Regions from separate parts of the Agromyces sp. P2_B3 genome, predicted to be linked through region 3. Evidence: predicted binding sites of a transcription regulator. Region 3 holds the regulator's gene; each other region holds the start of a gene.
The links. Region 3 encodes HspR, which represses chaperone genes until heat shock. Its sites were predicted from a motif close to AAGTTGAGTCNNNNNGACTCAACTT; they were not measured.
Positions count from the first base shown of each region.

Region 1: AC1DZA_RS15585 (ATP-dependent Clp protease ATP-binding subunit) is a predicted target of HspR. The motif match lies at 2,726-2,750, and genes of this name have one in related genera.
Region 2: AC1DZA_RS01075 (Hsp20/alpha crystallin family protein) is a predicted target of HspR. The motif match lies at 2,652-2,676, and genes of this name have one in related genera.

Region 1 covers NZ_JBFUDH010000012.1:20,966-26,384, reverse strand. Annotated here, with positions in the region: gene AC1DZA_RS15605 (metallophosphoesterase family protein) at 1-366, shown strand, start outside; gene AC1DZA_RS15600 (hypothetical protein) at 366-1,256, shown strand; gene AC1DZA_RS15595 (MazG nucleotide pyrophosphohydrolase domain-containing protein) at 1,273-1,986, shown strand; gene tmk (dTMP kinase) at 1,983-2,660, shown strand; gene AC1DZA_RS15585 (ATP-dependent Clp protease ATP-binding subunit) at 2,764-5,346, shown strand.
Region 2 covers NZ_JBFUDH010000001.1:228,802-234,220, forward strand. Annotated here, with positions in the region: gene AC1DZA_RS01060 (FUSC family protein) at 1-932, opposite strand, end outside; gene AC1DZA_RS01065 (transglutaminase-like domain-containing protein) at 1,042-1,830, shown strand; gene AC1DZA_RS01070 (NAD(P)H-binding protein) at 1,865-2,512, opposite strand; gene AC1DZA_RS01075 (Hsp20/alpha crystallin family protein) at 2,725-3,174, shown strand; gene AC1DZA_RS01080 (DUF885 family protein) at 3,277-4,974, shown strand; gene AC1DZA_RS01085 (hypothetical protein) at 5,005-5,283, opposite strand; gene AC1DZA_RS01090 (nucleoside deaminase) at 5,383-5,419, shown strand, end outside.
Region 3 covers NZ_JBFUDH010000004.1:51,905-57,323, reverse strand. Annotated here, with positions in the region: gene dnaK (molecular chaperone DnaK) at 1-794, shown strand, start outside; gene AC1DZA_RS08390 (nucleotide exchange factor GrpE) at 797-1,453, shown strand; gene AC1DZA_RS08385 (DnaJ C-terminal domain-containing protein) at 1,545-2,546, shown strand; gene AC1DZA_RS08380 (heat shock protein transcriptional repressor HspR) at 2,562-2,978, shown strand; gene AC1DZA_RS08375 (hypothetical protein) at 3,025-3,834, opposite strand; gene AC1DZA_RS08370 (class I SAM-dependent methyltransferase) at 3,921-5,066, shown strand; gene AC1DZA_RS08365 (DUF817 domain-containing protein) at 5,086-5,419, shown strand, end outside.

The DNA.
Region 1 (5,419 bases), on a different contig from region 3:
CTGGGCTCTTTGAAGAGGGCCATGGCCCAAGTATCAGACCGACATCTCATCGTGGTCGTTCATCACAGTCCCATCTCGAGCCAGTACGGCGGAGGGGGCATGGCGGACGCCTACGAGCTGCTAGCCGCGGTGTCGAACGAGGGGGCGACGGCGCTCCTGCACGGACATGTTCACAGTGACCAGGGACTGCGCATCGGAAACCACGGCACCCTTCTGTCCGGTGCAGGGTCGTTGGGTTTTCAGCCGGACGGGAACATGAACAACCAGTTCGCTATCCACGAGTTCACAGACGGCACTTTCGCTCGATCGATTACCTATCGTTACTACCGCAATTGGGACAGGTTCGAAGGAAGCGAGAACGGGTGATGGTGGAGTTGATTCGCACAGATTCTCCAGGCGAGGCCGCGGAACAGGCCAAGATCGCGTGCGCTGACGCGCCAGTGATGAATCTGGTCTTGTCGTTTCCAATGAGTCTTCCTGCATCATCGAAGGGATTTCTCGCGGCCTTCCGGGAAGAGGCCCTACTGTGGCAGAGCAGCGTTCGCCCCAATGTGCTTCAGATGTCTCACGGAGAGTACATGCATGCACATGGAGACCCGATCGAGTATTTGACGAGCGAGCTCAAGGCAAAGGGCACTTCGAATAGGGCCTGCATCAGTCTCGTGGACAGCAAACCGATCATGGAAAGTGGCGATGGCCGGCTACCGAGCTTCATGCTGTTACAGGTCGGATTCTATGGACCCAAGCGAGACGTGCTCTTCCTAAGCGCCTACTATCGAGCGCTCGAGGTCTCGGCCTTTCTTCCCATCAACATCACAGAGATGGCTCTGATTGCTGAATCCATCGCACAGAAGATTCCGTCGGTCACGGATGTGGACATCACGATGCACGCCTTTCGTGCACACCTGGTGGAGGGTTTCAGGGCTCATCGACGGAGCAAGATCGATACGGTCTCGCGAACGCGGATCCACGAAATGGTCCAGGGGCGAGATGCCCACGGAATCGCCAAGCTGCTTATCGAGAAGTCGGCACCCGAATCTATTATTGAGGTAGCGGGTCTCGTTGCCCTTCGAATCGAGGTAGAGTCGGCCGGCTGGTCGTCCGACGTACAGGATGAACTCGACAGGGCGATCAGTGCCATGACGCGACTGAAGACCGTTCGTGAATCTGGCACGCACGAAGTTTCGATCGATGAGCTTCAGGCTGAGCTGACGGCGCGACTAGCAACGGCTGCCGAATTGATCTTGAACCAATGAGAACGGAGTCCTCAACGTGGAACTGAAGGATCTTGTGCAGTTGCAAAGAAACTTCGACGAACGGCGCAGCACTACCTTCGCTTGGTCCGGTTCGATTACTGAAGATGACGCACGTCCTCTCCTTCACAACGTGCTGTCGCTCTCCGGCGAGGCGGGGGAGATCGCCAATCTCGTCAAGAAGTATGATCGCGGCGACTTCGATTTCGAGCAGCTCATGAAGGAGTTACCAGGCGAGTTGGCGGATGTCGCTATCTACCTAATGAAGATCGCATACCAATCGGACATTGATCTTGAACAAGCGATCCTCAACAAGATGGCGAGAAACGAGCAGCGTTTTCCCAGCCGCCCTGATGACGGCGAGACGGAGGCTCAGGGTTCATTGACGACCTGGCAGCAATCCATTCTTGACGCCTCAGCGCGGTGTGCGCGTAATTTGCCGCCTCAGGTGACTGGCGAAGTGTTGAGCTTGTTTAGGGCAGTGGGAGTTGAGGCGCCCACCAATGCTGAAGACGTTGTTGCAGCCGCACTCATCGCGATTGAGTTCTCAACGGCCGGCGACCTCGAGGGCAGGAGTCACGACCGGGAGCGTGCATGGCTGGCCCTCGAGCCGATCGCCACGCGCGTGGGCGTCGATCGGCGAGAGGTCGCCGCTTTGACTACCAAGGAAGCCGCACTTCGCCATCTTCTGGATTCAGCCCTCGATCCGAGGGTGGGTGCCCGGGAGGGATGACTGGACGAGAACGGGGCCGGTTTATCGTCTTCGAAGGGATCGACGCATCAGGCAAATCCACTCAAGCCAACCGCTTGGCGCAGTACCTAGAGGCTGAGGGAGTTGCGGTTCACCTTACAGCCGAGCCAACGAACGGTCCCATCGGCTCGCTCATCCGTCAAGCATTCTCGGGCAGGGTCACGATGGACGACCGCGTAATCGCCGCCCTCTTCGTGGCAGATCGCATCGATCATTTGACGAATGAAAGGGATGGGATACTCCGGTTCCTCGAGGAGGGCGTCACCGTAATCAGTGATCGCTACTACATGTCATCTCTCGCCTACCATTCCGGCGATGTCGATATGGAATGGGTGGTCCAGGCCAACACGATAAGTACAAGCCTGTTACGTCCGGATTTGACTATCTACTTGGACCTGGCGCCGGCCGTCGCGGCAAAGCGACTCAAGGATCGCAGAGGCCCGACGGATCGGTTTGAGGTGGATGATCGCTTGTATGTCGCGCATCGCGACTACTCGCGAGCCCTCGCCTCCGTTGAGAGCGGCGAAACCATCGCGAGCGTAAACGCCGACAATGACCCCGCCCTTGTATTTCGCGACGTGAAGGCAGCCACCATGTCGTTCTTCAGTTCAGCGCCAGTTGTGCGCCATGCGCACGCGATGGGTCGGATGGAGTAGTCATCAGCCTGCTTCGGCCGACGACGGACATCCCTAGCGGGAATACCCGCGGCCCCTCCACGTTTAACTTGAGCGTACCCAACTCAAGTTCCCAGGAGGATTGGTGCCCGAAGACTTCAACCCCGAAGCCGGCGCGAGCTCGTTCGACGAGTTCCTCAGCCGGTACCTTGCGGGTGAGCAGGCGCGACAGGCTCGGTCGATCGACCTCAGCCGGTTCCTGACCGCCCGCACGCAAGGCATCCTGCAGCAGGCAGGACGCTTCGCGCTCGAGCGCGGCCAGACCGAGCTCGACGCCCTGCACATCCTGCGCGTGATCGTCGAGGACGAGAGCGTGAAGCAGGCCGTCGCCCGCATCGGCGTGGCCCCCGAGCGGCTCATCACCGCGACCGAGGCGCGCCTGCCCGCGGCATCCGACCCCGCCGACATCAACGCGGCCACGATCACGCCGAGCGCCAGCCGCGCGCTGTTCCACAGCTACCAGGTGGCGCGCTCGGCCGGCTCGACCTACATCGACCCCGAGCACCTCTTCTTCGCGCTCGTGCTCGGGCAGGACGCCCCCGCTGGCCAGGTGCTGGCGCGCGCTGGCGTCACCGCCGAGGCGCTCACCCAGAGCGTGCGCGACACGGTCATGGGCGAGTCCGGAACCGAGCAGCAGACGGATGCCGCAGGCACCGGCTCAGCGGCATCCGCGACCCCGATGCTCGAGAAGTTCGGCACCGACCTCACCGCGCTCGCCGAGAACGGCGAGCTCGACCCCGTGATCGGACGCGTCGACGAGATCGAGCAGACCATCGAGATCCTCAGCCGCCGCACCAAGAACAACCCGGTGCTGATCGGCGAGGCCGGCGTGGGCAAGACCGCGATCGTCGAGGGCCTCGCCCGCGCGATCGTCGAGGAGTCGGTGCCCGAGGCCCTGCTCGGCAAGCGCGTGATCTCGCTCGACCTGCCCGGCATGCTCGCCGGCACCCGCTACCGAGGCGACTTCGAGGAGCGCCTCACCAAGACCATGGAGGAGATCGCCCAGAACAAGGGCGAGTTCATCGTGTTCATCGATGAGATCCACACCGTGGTCGGCGCGGGCGGCTCGGGCGAGGGCGGCACCGACGCGGGCAACATCCTGAAGCCGCGTCTCGCGCGCGGCGAGCTGCACCTCGTGGGTGCGACCACGCTCAAGGAGTACCGCACCATCGAGAAGGACCCCGCGCTCGAGCGCCGGTTCCAGCCGGTGAAGGTCGGCGAGCCCTCGATCGAGGACGCCGTGCTCATCCTGCACGGGCTCAAGCCCGCCTACGAGGAGCACCACGGCGTCGAGTACACGGATGCCGCGTTGCGTGCGTCCGTCGAGCTCTCGGCCAGGTACCTCACCGACCGGGTCCTGCCCGACAAGGCCATCGACCTCATCGACCAGGCCGGGGCGCGGCTGCGCCTGCGGCTCGGCGTGAAGACGGATGTCTCCGCGCTCATCGCGCGGCTCGCCGACCTCGAGGCCGACAAGAACGCCGCCGTCGGCGCCGAGCACTACGAGGAGGCGTCGCGCATCCGCGACGAGATCTCGAAGGTGCAGGCGAAGCTCGACGAGGTGACGGCTTCCGGGCGGGCTGCGGCATCCGCTGACCCTCTGGCGACCGTGATCGACGAGGCCGAGATCGCCGCGGTGATCTCGCGGGCCACCGGGATTCCGGTGAACCGCCTCACCGAGAGCGAGCGCGAGCGCCTCGGCGACCTCGAGGGCGAGCTGCACGCGCGCGTCATCGGCCAGGACGACGCGGTCACCGCGGTCGCCAAGGCCGTGCGCCGCAGCCGCACCGGCATGGGCGACGCGCGTCGGCCCGTGGGTTCGTTCCTGTTCCTCGGCCCGACTGGCGTCGGCAAGACCGAGCTGGCGCGTGCGCTGGCGTCGTCGCTCTTCGACGACGAGCAGGCGATCGTGCGCTTCGACATGAGCGAGTTCGGCGAGCGGCACACCGTGTCGCGCCTCGTCGGAGCCCCTCCCGGATACGTCGGCTACGACGAGGCCGGGCAGCTCACCGAGCGCGTGCGGCGCAACCCGTACTCGATCGTGCTGTTCGACGAGATCGAGAAGGCGCACCCCGACGTGTTCAACCTGCTGCTCCAGGTGCTCGACGACGGACGCCTGACCGACGGCCAGGGTCGCACGGTCGACTTCCGCAACACGGTGATCGTGATGACCTCGAACCTCGGTTCGGAGTTCCTCGCGTCGCGCTCGGGAGCGCTCGGGTTCGTGGCCTCCGCCGATGGCTCCGGCTTCTCGTCTCAGGACGACGTGCGCCAGCGGGTCATGGGCAAGGTGCGCGAGGCCATGCGGCCCGAGTTCCTGAACCGCATCGACGAGATCGTGCTGTTCCAGAAGCTCGGCGAGTCGGAGCTTGCTTCGATCGTCAGGCTGATGCTGGGTGCGACCGAGCGGCGGCTCGCGGCGCGTGAGGTCACCTTCGAGGTGACGGATGCCGCGGTGGCGCTCCTCGCGGAGCGCGGCTACGAGCCCGAGTACGGTGCCCGTCCGCTGCGCCGCGTGATCCAGCGCGAGATCGACGACCGCATCAGCGACCTGTTCGTCTCGGGTGCGCTGGGTGACGGCGAGGGCGTGCGGGTGGATGCCGCCGACGGCTCGTTCGTCGTGGTGCCTGTGCCGCGGGCCACCGTGGAGGTGCCGCTGGCGGCGTAGCGGCCTCCACGCGGCATCCGCTCGGCTGAGGCATCCGCTTGCCCCGCTCGGCGGAATCCCGTTTCGGCGATGG
Region 2 (5,419 bases), on a different contig from region 3:
GCCGACGTGAGCGCCGGCGTCTCGGACGTGACCGGCTCGGGCTCGGGCTCGGCGACGCGCACGGCGAGCCGCACGTCGTGCGCGACCCGGCGCAGCTGCTCGGCGATGGCGCGCACGGTCGGTTCCCGGTGCAGCGCGTCGTCGTAGTGGTCGGCGAAGGCCCGCGTCATGCCGATCAGCTGCGTGACGATCGGGCTCAGCAGGTCGAGCAGGTCGCGCAGCGCCGCGAGCTCCTCTCGGTGCGCCGACCGGCGGGGGTTCAGGGTGAGCGACTCCTCGCCGGCGTCGATCGCGGCCTCGGCGGCATCCCGCATCGGACGCAGCAGCCGCGCCTCGATCATCAGCGTCTCGACGTCGGCGGCCGCCTGCGGCCCCTCGAGCGCCGCCGCGAGTCGATCGACGGATGCCGCGAGCTCAGCGCCGAGCCGGGCGATGTGCTCGCGCGCGGGCGCCACCGCCACGGGTGGCACGATGGCCACGTTGACGACGATGCCGATGGCCGCGCCGATGAGCGTCTCGAGCACCCGATCGAGGGCGTACTCGGGCGAGGACGCGCCGAGCGCGAGCACGAGCATCGCGCTGATCGCGACCTGGTTGGACGTGCCCGGCGTCATCTTCAGCGCCCAGGCGACGAGCATGGCGATGACGATCGCCAGCAGGATGATCCAGGTGCTCTGCCCGAACACGAGCGAGATGCCCGTGGCGATCACGACGCCGAGGATCACCCCGATCGAGCGCTCGACCGCCTTGCCGAGCGACTGGTTCACGCTCGGCTGCACGACGAGCAGCGCCGCGATCGCGGCGAACACGGGCAGCGGCCCGGGGATCAGCCAGCCCGCGATGAGCCAGGCGGCGATCGTCGCGACCGCCGACTTCGCCACCTGCAGCAGCGGGACCCGCTTCGTGGCGCGCAGCGTGGCCGAGATGCCCATGCCCCTCAGGCTAGCCGCGCGCCGGAGGGCTGGGCAGATGGGTCGCCCGCGGGTGAGAATGGGACGGTGCCACCCGGCACGCCCTTCGAGGACGAACGAGGTGTCACGCATGCAGCGATCCGTCTCCGCCCAGCTCACCCTGCAGGTCGCCGCTCCGGCGCGGCTCGCGTTCATCGTCGCCGTGGCGGCCCGTCCGCCGGCCGAGCGACTCGCCCTGCGGCACGACGGCGAGGCGATCCAGCCCCGTGAGGTGACGGATGCCGCGGGCACGCGCATCCACGTCGTCGACGTCGCGCCCGGCACGGTCACGCTCGACTACGGCGCCACCGTCGAGGGGCGCGCCGACGCGGCATCCGGAACCGAGCTGGAACTGCTGGAGTACCTCCGGCCCAGCCGCTACGGCGAGGCCGACCGGCTCGCGCCGACCGCGCACGCGGAGTTCGCGGGGTTGGCCGGTGCCGACCTGCTCGCGGCCGTGAGCTCGTGGGTGGGCACGCGCCTCAGCTACGTGCCCGGTTCGAGCCAGCCGACCGACGGCGCGGTGCAGACGCTGCTCGCGGGCCGGGGCGTGTGCCGCGACTACGCCCACCTCGTGATCGGGCTGCTGCGCGCGCTCGACGTGCCGGCTCGCCTCGCCGCCGTCTACGCGCCGGGCCTCGACCCGATGGACTTCCACGCGGTCGCCGAGGCGCATGTCGACGGCGCGTGGGACGTCGTCGACGCCACCACGCTCGCGCCGCGGTCGACGCTCGTGCGCATCGCGACCGGGCGCGATGCCGCCGACACGGCGTTCCTCAGTTCGTACGGCGGCAACGTGACGCTCGAGTCGATGCTGGTCACGGCGGTCGCCGACGAGCTGCCCGACGACGACGTGACGCGCCTCGTCCGGCTCGGCTGAACGGCAGCAGTGAGTCTCGCGCGCTCGGGCCGGCTCAGAGCGAGGCCAGCGCCTCGTCGATGGGATCGTCCCCCGAGACGAGCTCGAACTGGGTGCGGGATGCCGCGCCCGAGGTGAGCAGGGCGGCGATCGTCGCCGCGACATCCGCCCGGGGGATCGAGGCGCGAGGCACCGTCGTCGCGGCACGCACACGCCCGGTGCCCGGCTCGTTCGTGAGCCCGCCGGGCCTCACGATGGTCCAGTCGAGGTCGCGCTCGCGCACCGAGGCATCCGCTTCGCTCTTGGCACGCAGGTAGAGCTGGAAGACGTCGTCGGACTCGGCGTCGAACTCGTCGGTGGCGATGGCCGAGACGACGACGAGCCGGGGCACCCCCGCAGCCTCGGCGGCGTCGGCGAGCAGGATCGCCGCGTCACGGTCGACGGTGAACTTGCGTTCGGCCGAGCTGCCCGGGCCGGCGCCCGCGGCGAACACCGCGGCATCCGCGTTCTTCAGCACCTGGCCGACCTCGTCGACCGACGCGTGCTCGAGGTCGAGCACCACGGCGACCGCGCCGGTGGCGTCGACGTCGTCGCGATGGTCGGGGTTGCGGATGATCGCCACGGGTTCGTGGCCGGCCTCCGCGAGCAGGCGTTCGAGGATGAGGGCGATCTTGCCGTGACCTCCGGCGATGACGACGCGCATCGCCCCAGTCAACGCGGTGAGCGCCGCTGCCGCAAGCGCTCCGGGCGGCGACACAGTGACGATCGGGCACCCCGAATTCCGGACGGATGTCACGCGCTGCGCTCTTGGCACTCTCGCGGTGCGAGTGCTAATCTGAACCTACTTGAGCGAGATCGACTCAAGTCTTGGACACCGGCCCGAAGAGGGCCGCGACACAGGGAGGAATGCCGATCATGGCCATGTACTGGGACCCGTTCCGTGACCTCGACCGCCTCGCTGCGACCATGCTCGACTCGAGGCAGGGGCCGCGCGTGATGCCGATCGACCTGCACCGCGATGGCGACCACTACGTGCTGAACGCCGACCTGCCGGGCGTCGACCCCGGCTCGGTCGACGTCGACATCGACGGACAGCTGCTCACCATCCGCGCCGAGCGCACGCTCCGCTCCGACGAGCAGGCGCAGTGGCTCGTGCGCGAGCGTCCGAGCGGATCGTTCCTGCGCCAGCTCACCCTCGGCGACGGGCTCGACACCTCGGGCATCAGCGCCCACTACGAGAACGGCGTGCTGAGCGTCGTCATCCCGGTGAGCGAGCAGGCGAAGCCGCGCAAGGTCGAGGTGCAGTCCGTCTCCCGTGGCGAGCAGGCCGTCACGGCCGGCCGCGGCAACGGCAGCGGCAGCTGACGCGACCGACCAACCCGGGGAGCCCGCACCGCCGCCCGGCGGGGCGGGCTCCCGCCATGTGCACCGCCGTTCCCGTCGGTGGCCGGGTCTAGCGTGGAGGGCATGACGTCGCTCGCAACCGACCTCGCACGACTGGGCGCCGAGTTCTCGGAGTGGCGCGACGCCACCTCGTTCCGCACGTCCGACGACATCCCGCGCGTCGAGCGCCCGGCCGGGTGGCTGCCGCGCTTCGACCGTGCCGCGATCCACGAGTTCACGCTCACGCTCGCCGGCTTCGCCGACCGCTGGAAGGCAATCGACGCCGAGGGGCTCGGCGCGCTGCCCGTCGGCACGCAGGTGGACCACCGGCTGCTCGGCGCCGCGTTGGCGCGCGTGCACTGGGAGCTCGAGGTGCTCCGCAACTGGGAGCGCGACGCCGTGTTCCTCACGTCGCAGGTGCTCGGTCCGTGGTTCGACCTGCTGCTGCCGCCACCGCCGTTCGACGAGCGGCGACAGGCCGACCTCGTCCGCGTGCTCGAGGCCATCCCCGCCGCCGTCGAGCAGGCGATCACGAACCTCGAGCGCGCCGGCGTCGCGACCCTCGCCCGGGTGGCGGCGGCCGACCTCCACGAGATCGGCGCGCGGCTCGAGCGCTCCGTGGCCGAGGTCGTGCCGCTGACGGATGCCACGACCGCCGCCGCGCTGCGGGCCGCGCAGCCCGGGGCGAGCGCGGCCCTCGAGCGGTTCCGAGGCTGGCTCGCGGCATCCGCCGATCGGCTCGGGCCCGACGTGCCCGTCGGACGCGAGGCCTTCACGTGGTACCTGCGCCACGTCGCGCTCGTGACGCACGATCCCGAAGAGCTGGTGCGCGCCGCGATGCAGGACGCGAACCGCAGCATCGTGGCCGAGGTGGCGACCCGCGCCCGCCTCCGCGACGTCGCCGAGCCCCCGCTTGCCGCCTCAGCCGAGGCCGAGTCGACGGCCGAGGCCGCCGCGGAGGCCGAGGTGCGCGCCTTCTACGAATCCGCGGGCCTGCTCTCCCAGCCCGAGACGCTGCGCCGCTACCGCTTCGCGCCGACGCCGCCCTACCTCGAGCCCCTCGCGTTCCTCGGCGTGAACGACGACCTCACGAGCGTCCGTCGCGTGGCGGACGACGCCACCTCGTACGTGCCCGAGCCGTCTGCCGAGCTGCCCTACTTCGACGCGGCGAACGCGCGCGACCCGCGCCTCGGCATCATCCACGAGGGCGCGCACAGCCAGCAGCTCGCGCTGTCGTGGGCGCAGCCGAATCCGCTGCGGCGGCACTTCATCGACTCCGTCGCCAACGAGGGCATCGCGCACTACAACGAGGAGCTCATGCTCACGGCGGGGCTCTTCGCCGACGCCCCGCACTCGCAGGTCATCGTGCACAACTTCATGCGGCTGCGAGCGTTGCGTGTCGTCGTCGACGTGAACCTCGCCACCGGGGCGTTCAGCCTGCCCGAGGCCGTCGACTTCTTCGTGCGCATGGTGCCGATGGACGTCGGCACCGCCACCGAGGAGACCGCCTACTACGTGGCGACGCCCGGCCTCGCGATGTCGTACCTGGTCGGCAAGCACGAGGTCATGCGGCTGGTGGCGGATGCCGCGGTCGCGGCCGCGCTCGACGGCGCCGAGTTCTCGCTCCGCGAGCTGCACGACGTCGTGTGGCGCAACGGCAACGTGCCGATGTCGCTGCTGCGCTGGGAGCTGCTCGGCGACCGCGGCGACGTCGACGCGCTCGATGCCGCCGGCGCGTGGTGGGAGTCGGCGCCCGGGGGTGCGGGGGTCAGCGGGAGCTGAGGTCAGCGGGACCGAGGCAGGCGGGGCGCGTCAGAACGCGACGCCCTCCGCCGCGTCGGGGCCGTCCACGTCGGACTCGTCGGGGTCGGTCGCGGCTGGGCCGGTCGCGTCTGTGCGGGTCGCATCCGGGCCGGGGGCGTCCGGGTCGCGCTGCGACGCGGCATCCGGATCCTCCTCGGGCTCGAACGTCGTCGGCTCGCCCGCGCCGACGCCCACGCCGTCGGGTTCGTTCGGGATCGTGCCCTCGCCGCCGAGGCCGTCGGGCTTCTTCGTGCCCTCGGGGTCGTGGTGCGCGGTTGCGTCGCTCATGGTGTCCTCCCCTGACCTCCTCACGATCACACGCCCGTCGGCGCGCCGGCGCGGGGTTGACACGCACGACAATGGACTCAGCGACGAGGGAGGGCCCGCATGACCGACGGAACCGTGGTGACCGAGGCCGACCTGG
Region 3 (5,419 bases):
GCAAGGACGTGCTGCTCATCGACGTCACCCCCCTGAGCCTCGGCATCGAGACCAAGGGTGGCATCATGACCAAGCTCATCGAGCGCAACACGGCCATCCCGACCAAGCGCAGCGAGACCTTCACGACCGCCGACGACAACCAGCCGTCGGTCGCGATCCAGGTCTTCCAGGGCGAGCGCGAGTTCACCCGCGACAACAAGCCGCTGGGCACGTTCGAGCTCACCGGCATCGCGCCGGCGCCCCGCGGCATCCCGCAGATCGAGGTCACCTTCGACATCGACGCCAACGGCATCGTGCACGTGTCGGCCCGCGACAAGGGCACCGGCAAGGAGCAGTCGATGACCATCTCGGGCGGCTCGGCCCTGCCCAAGGAGGACGTGGAGCGCATGGTGCGCGACGCCGAGGAGCACGCGGCAGAGGACAAGAAGCGCCGTGAGTCGGCCGAGACCCGCAACCAGGCCGAGCAGCTCGTCTACTCGATCGAGAAGCTCATCAAGGACAACGACGACAAGCTGCCCGCCGACGTCAAGTCCGAGGTGCAGGGCGACGTCGACGGCCTGAAGTCGGCCCTCGCGGGCGACGACGACGACGCGGTGAAGGCCGCGTTCGAGAAGCTGTCGCAGTCGCAGGGCAAGCTCGGCGAGGCGATCTACGCGCAGTCGCAGCAGCAGTCGGCGGATGCCGCGGGCAACCCCGGTGAGGACGCGAACGCGTCCGGCGCCGCCGGCGACCAGTCCTCCGACGAGGACGTGGTCGATGCCGAGGTCATCGACGACGAGGACGAGAAGAAGTAATCATGTCGGACGAGAACCAGAACCACGAAGAGCCGGTCATCCGCGACAAGCGGCGGATCGACCCCGAGACGGGTCAGGTTCGCCAGCCGGCCCCCGACGCCGGTCAGCCCGACGCGGGTGAGCCGGCCGCCGGTGAGGCGACGGATGCCGCAGCAGACGCTGCCGCAGCATCCGCGCCGGCCGACGACGACGACGTGCTCACCGTCGACGACATCCTGAACGCGGCCCAGGCCGAGGTGCAGGAGCCGACCGACGAGCACCTCGCCGACCTCAAGCGGGTCACCGCCGAGTACGCGAACTACCGCAAGCGCACCGAGGCGAATCGCGAGATCGAGCGCGAGCGCGCGGTCGGCGCGGCCGTCGCGGTGCTGCTGCCGGTGCTCGACGACCTCGACCGGGCCGAGAAGCACGGCGACCTCGAGGGCGACGCCCCGTTCGCGACGATCGCGGCGAAGCTGCGCGCCGCCGTCGAGAAGCTCGGGCTCACCCCGTTCGGCGAGGTGGGCGAGCCGTTCGACCCGCAGCGCCACGAGGCGATCTTCCAGCAGCCGTCCGACGAGGTCGAGGTCGACACGGTCGCCGACGTCGTCGAGACCGGCTACACGCTGGGCGGCACGCTGCTGCGCGCCGCGAAGGTGGTCGTGAAGACGCCGCTGTAAGGCAGTTCGGCCGGCCCGCGGCATCCGCTCATCGGATGTCGCGGACCGGCCGTCACGGATTTCAGACAGACTTCAGGGAAGGGAGGTGCCGGTGGCCAGTCAGGATTGGTTCGACAAGGACTTCTACAAGGTGCTCGGCGTCTCCAAGGACGTGAGCGAGGCGGAGCTCAAGAAGGCCTACCGCAAGCTCGCACGCAAGTACCACCCCGACTCGAACCCGGGCGACGCCGCGTCCGAGGCGCGGTTCAAGGAGATCAGCGAGGCGCACTCGGTGCTCTCCGACCCCGAGCAGCGCAAGGAGTACGACGCGATCCGGGCGATGGGCTCGGGCGCACGGTTCACCGCGCCCGGCGGCGGCGGTGGCGCGGGCGGCTTCGAGGACGTGTTCGGCACGATGTTCGGCGGCCAGGGCGGCGGCCGGCAGCAGTACACGTTCCAGCAGGGCGGCGGCGACTACGACGACCTGCTCGGCGGCCTCTTCGGCGGCGGCCGGTTCGGGCAGCCGAGCGGCGGCTACCGCGGCTTCGGCGGCCCGTCGCGCGGTCGCGACGTCACGGCATCGACGACGCTCGACTTCATCACCGCCACCAAGGGCGAGCAGATCACCCTCGAGACCTCCGACGGCAAGCCCATCACGGTGCGCATCCCGGCTGGCGTGGCCGACGGCCAGAAGATCAAGCTGCGCGGCAAGGGGCACCCCTCGCCCGACGGAGGGGAGCCCGGCGACCTGATCCTCACCGTGCACGTGCGCAAGCACCCCGTGTTCGAGCGCGACGGCCTCAACCTGCGCGTCAACGTGCCCGTGACGTTCACCGAGGCGACGCTCGGCGCCACCATCCAGGTGCCGACGCTCGGGGGCGAGCCCGTGAAGCTCCGGGTGGCGCCCGGCACGCCCAGCGGACGGGTGCTGCGCGTCAAGGGCCGCGGGGTGCAGACCTCGAAGGGCACGGGCGACCTCCTCGCCGTCGTGCAGGTGGCCGTGCCGTCGCACCTCTCGAAGGAGGCCGAGGAGAAGCTCAAGGAGTTCGCGGCGCTCCTGCCCGACGAGAACCCGCGCGACGAGCTGCTCGCCAAGGCACGGGCGCAGCGCTAGGCCATGGCCGCGAGCATGGACGAGACCAGCCCCCTCTTCGTGATCTCGATCGCGGCGGAGCTGGCCGGCATGCACCCGCAGACGCTGCGGCAGTACGACCGCCTGGGCCTCGTGTCGCCCACCCGCACCGCCGGCAAGTCCCGCCGCTACTCGATGCGCGACGTCGCGCAGTTGCGTGAGATCGCGCAGCTGTCGAGCGAGGGCGTGAGCCTCGAGGGCATCCGCCGCGTGCTCGACCTCGAGGACGAGGTGACGGTGCTGCGCGACCGCGTGCGCGAGCTCGAGGCCATGCTCGCCGACGAGCTGCTCAACCGTCCCGGGCGGCGCGTCTTCGCCGCCGGCTCGGCGGGCGACATCGTGTCGCTGCGCGCCGGTACCCGGGTGCGCCGCGAGAACGCCGTCGTCGTGTGGCGTCCGCTCGAGCGCGGCTAGTCGGCCGCATGCTCGACGCCAGGCGCGACGCCCACGGGCTCGCGGCTCAGCGTCCCCAGGCTGAGGCCGGCGCCTCGATGACCTCGTAGGGGCGCGAGCTCCAGTGGGTGCCGTAGCCGTAGTGGCTCGAGGCCCACGCCGACGCCCAGATGGCCTGCGCCGTCGCATCCGCCGAGTCGCCGCGTGCGAGTGCCGCGTCCACCGCGGGGTAGCGGCCCGACTGGAGGTTCTGCGCCGCGTAGAACGCCGCCTCGATGAGGGTCGGGTAGCTGCCGAGGCCGGATCCGCCGCCTGAGCCCTGGCCGTTGTTCAGCGGGTTGTTGCGGTTCCACCAGTTGTCGGCGCCGTTCTCCTGGCGCATCCACCGCATCATGAACGTGATGTTCTCCTCGGTGACCGGCCAGTCCCCGTCGATGAGCACGAGCTTCGCCCAGTCCACGTTCGTGCCGCCCTCGATGAGCGTCTGCGATCCCGTCGTCGTGACGTATGACTCGTGCGAGACCGTCGGCGCCGCGATGTCCGCGGCGACGTCGAACGTCTGCGTGTCGCCGCCGAGGGTGTCGGATGCCGCGGAGGGGGCCGTGATCGCGGCGGGCTGGGGCGCCAGGGCGAAGGTCAGGGCGAGCCCCAGCACCGCGACGGATGCCGCGAGCGGCGCGAGCCGGCGCGCGAGGCGGGCGGGTGCGGCCGGCGTGGGCGCCGAGCGCCGACCCGCCGAGGACGTCGGGCGCGGACCCGTCGAAGGCGACGAGCGAGCCGGGCGACCGGACGCCGTGGGCGCAGCAGAACGACGGCCCGCGGCCCCGTGTCGAGCCGCGCGCCGTTCCCCCGAAGGCCGCTGGTCTGTTTCCCGCATGCGGGGTCGAGGGTAGCAAACGCACCTGCGAGGTGCATCCGGGCCCGGATCGTCGCGCGTCCTGGGCTGCGTCATACCCTTGACGCATGCCATTCGAGCTGCGCGCGCTGCGACGCCATCCCGACGTCGAGGGCCGCGGGCTCGAGGCGTCGGATGCCGCGGACCGGCTGATCCTCGACGAGTCGGCCGCACTGGCCGGGGGCCTCGGCGATGGCGTGCTCGTCGTGCTCGACGACGCCTACGGCGCGCTGGCGCTCGGATCGGCCGCGGCCGGTGCTCGCGGCATCCGGGTGCACCAGGACCTCGTGACGGGCGAGCGCGCGCTCGCGGCCAACGCCGCGCGGGCGGGCCTGGACGGCGAGGTGCGGTCCATGCCGCTCGGGCCCGGGCTGCTCGCGGGCGCCCGGCTCGTGCTCCTGCGCCTGCCGCGGTCGCTCGACCGGCTCGACGAGCTCGCCGGCCTCATCGCGAGCCACGCGGCATCCGACGTCGTGGTCGTCGCCGGCGGCCGCCTGAAGCACATGTCGCTCTCGATGAACGAGGTGCTGGGGGCGTGGTTCGAGCGGGTCGACGTGTCGCTCGCGCGCCAGAAGTCCAGGGTGCTCATCGCGCGCGCGCCCCGCGCGCACCGTCAGCCACCCGCGCTCGGCTGGCCCCGAGGCGAGCGGCACGACGACTTGGGCGTCACGCTCGTCGCACACGGCGGCGTCTTCGCGGGCGCCGGCGTCGACATCGGAACGCGGTTCCTCCTCGAGCACCTCGGCGACGCGGTGCCGGATGCCGCGACCGCCGTCGACCTCGCGTGCGGGTCGGGGGTGGTGGCCGCCTGGCTCGCGCGCACGCGCCCCGTGCTGCGGGTGACGGCGACCGACCGATCGGCGTCGGCCGCGGCATCCGCTCGGCAGACGGCGGAGGTGAACGGCCTCGCCGACCGCGTCGACGTCCGCCAGGCCGACGGACTCGAGGGCATCCACGATGCGAGCGAGCGCCTCGTGGTGCTGAACCCGCCGTTCCACTCCGATGCGGCGCTGCACACGGGCATCGCGGCGCACCTCTTCGCGGACGCCGCCCGCGTGCTCGTGCCCGGCGGGGAGCTGTGGTGCGTCTGGAACTCGCACCTGCGCTACCGGCCGCTGCTCGAGCGCGTCGTGGGCCCCACGCGCCAGGTCGCCCGCAACGCGAAGTTCACGGTGACGGCGTCGGAGCGCGCGGCGTCGGAGTGGTCGGCGTGATCCCCTCGGAGCGCACGGCATGACCGCAGCCGGCGCCGCCCGCGAGTCCGACCGCACGGCGGTCGAACGGGCGATCGACCGAGCCGCGCACCGCCTCCTCGCCGACGCATCCGATCGCGGCGTCCGTGCCGGACTCATCGAGTTCCTCGTGTTCGGCGCGAAGCAGGCGTGGGCTTGCATCTTCGGCGCGTCCCTGCTCGCGGTCATCGTCGCCGCGCGGGTCTGGTATCCCGACGACGCGGCCCTCGCGCGGAACGACGCGCTGACGATCGCCGCGGTGCTCATCCAGGTCGTGATGGTGGCGACGCGGCTCGAGAGCGGGCGCGAGCTGTGGGTGGTCGTGCTGTTCCACC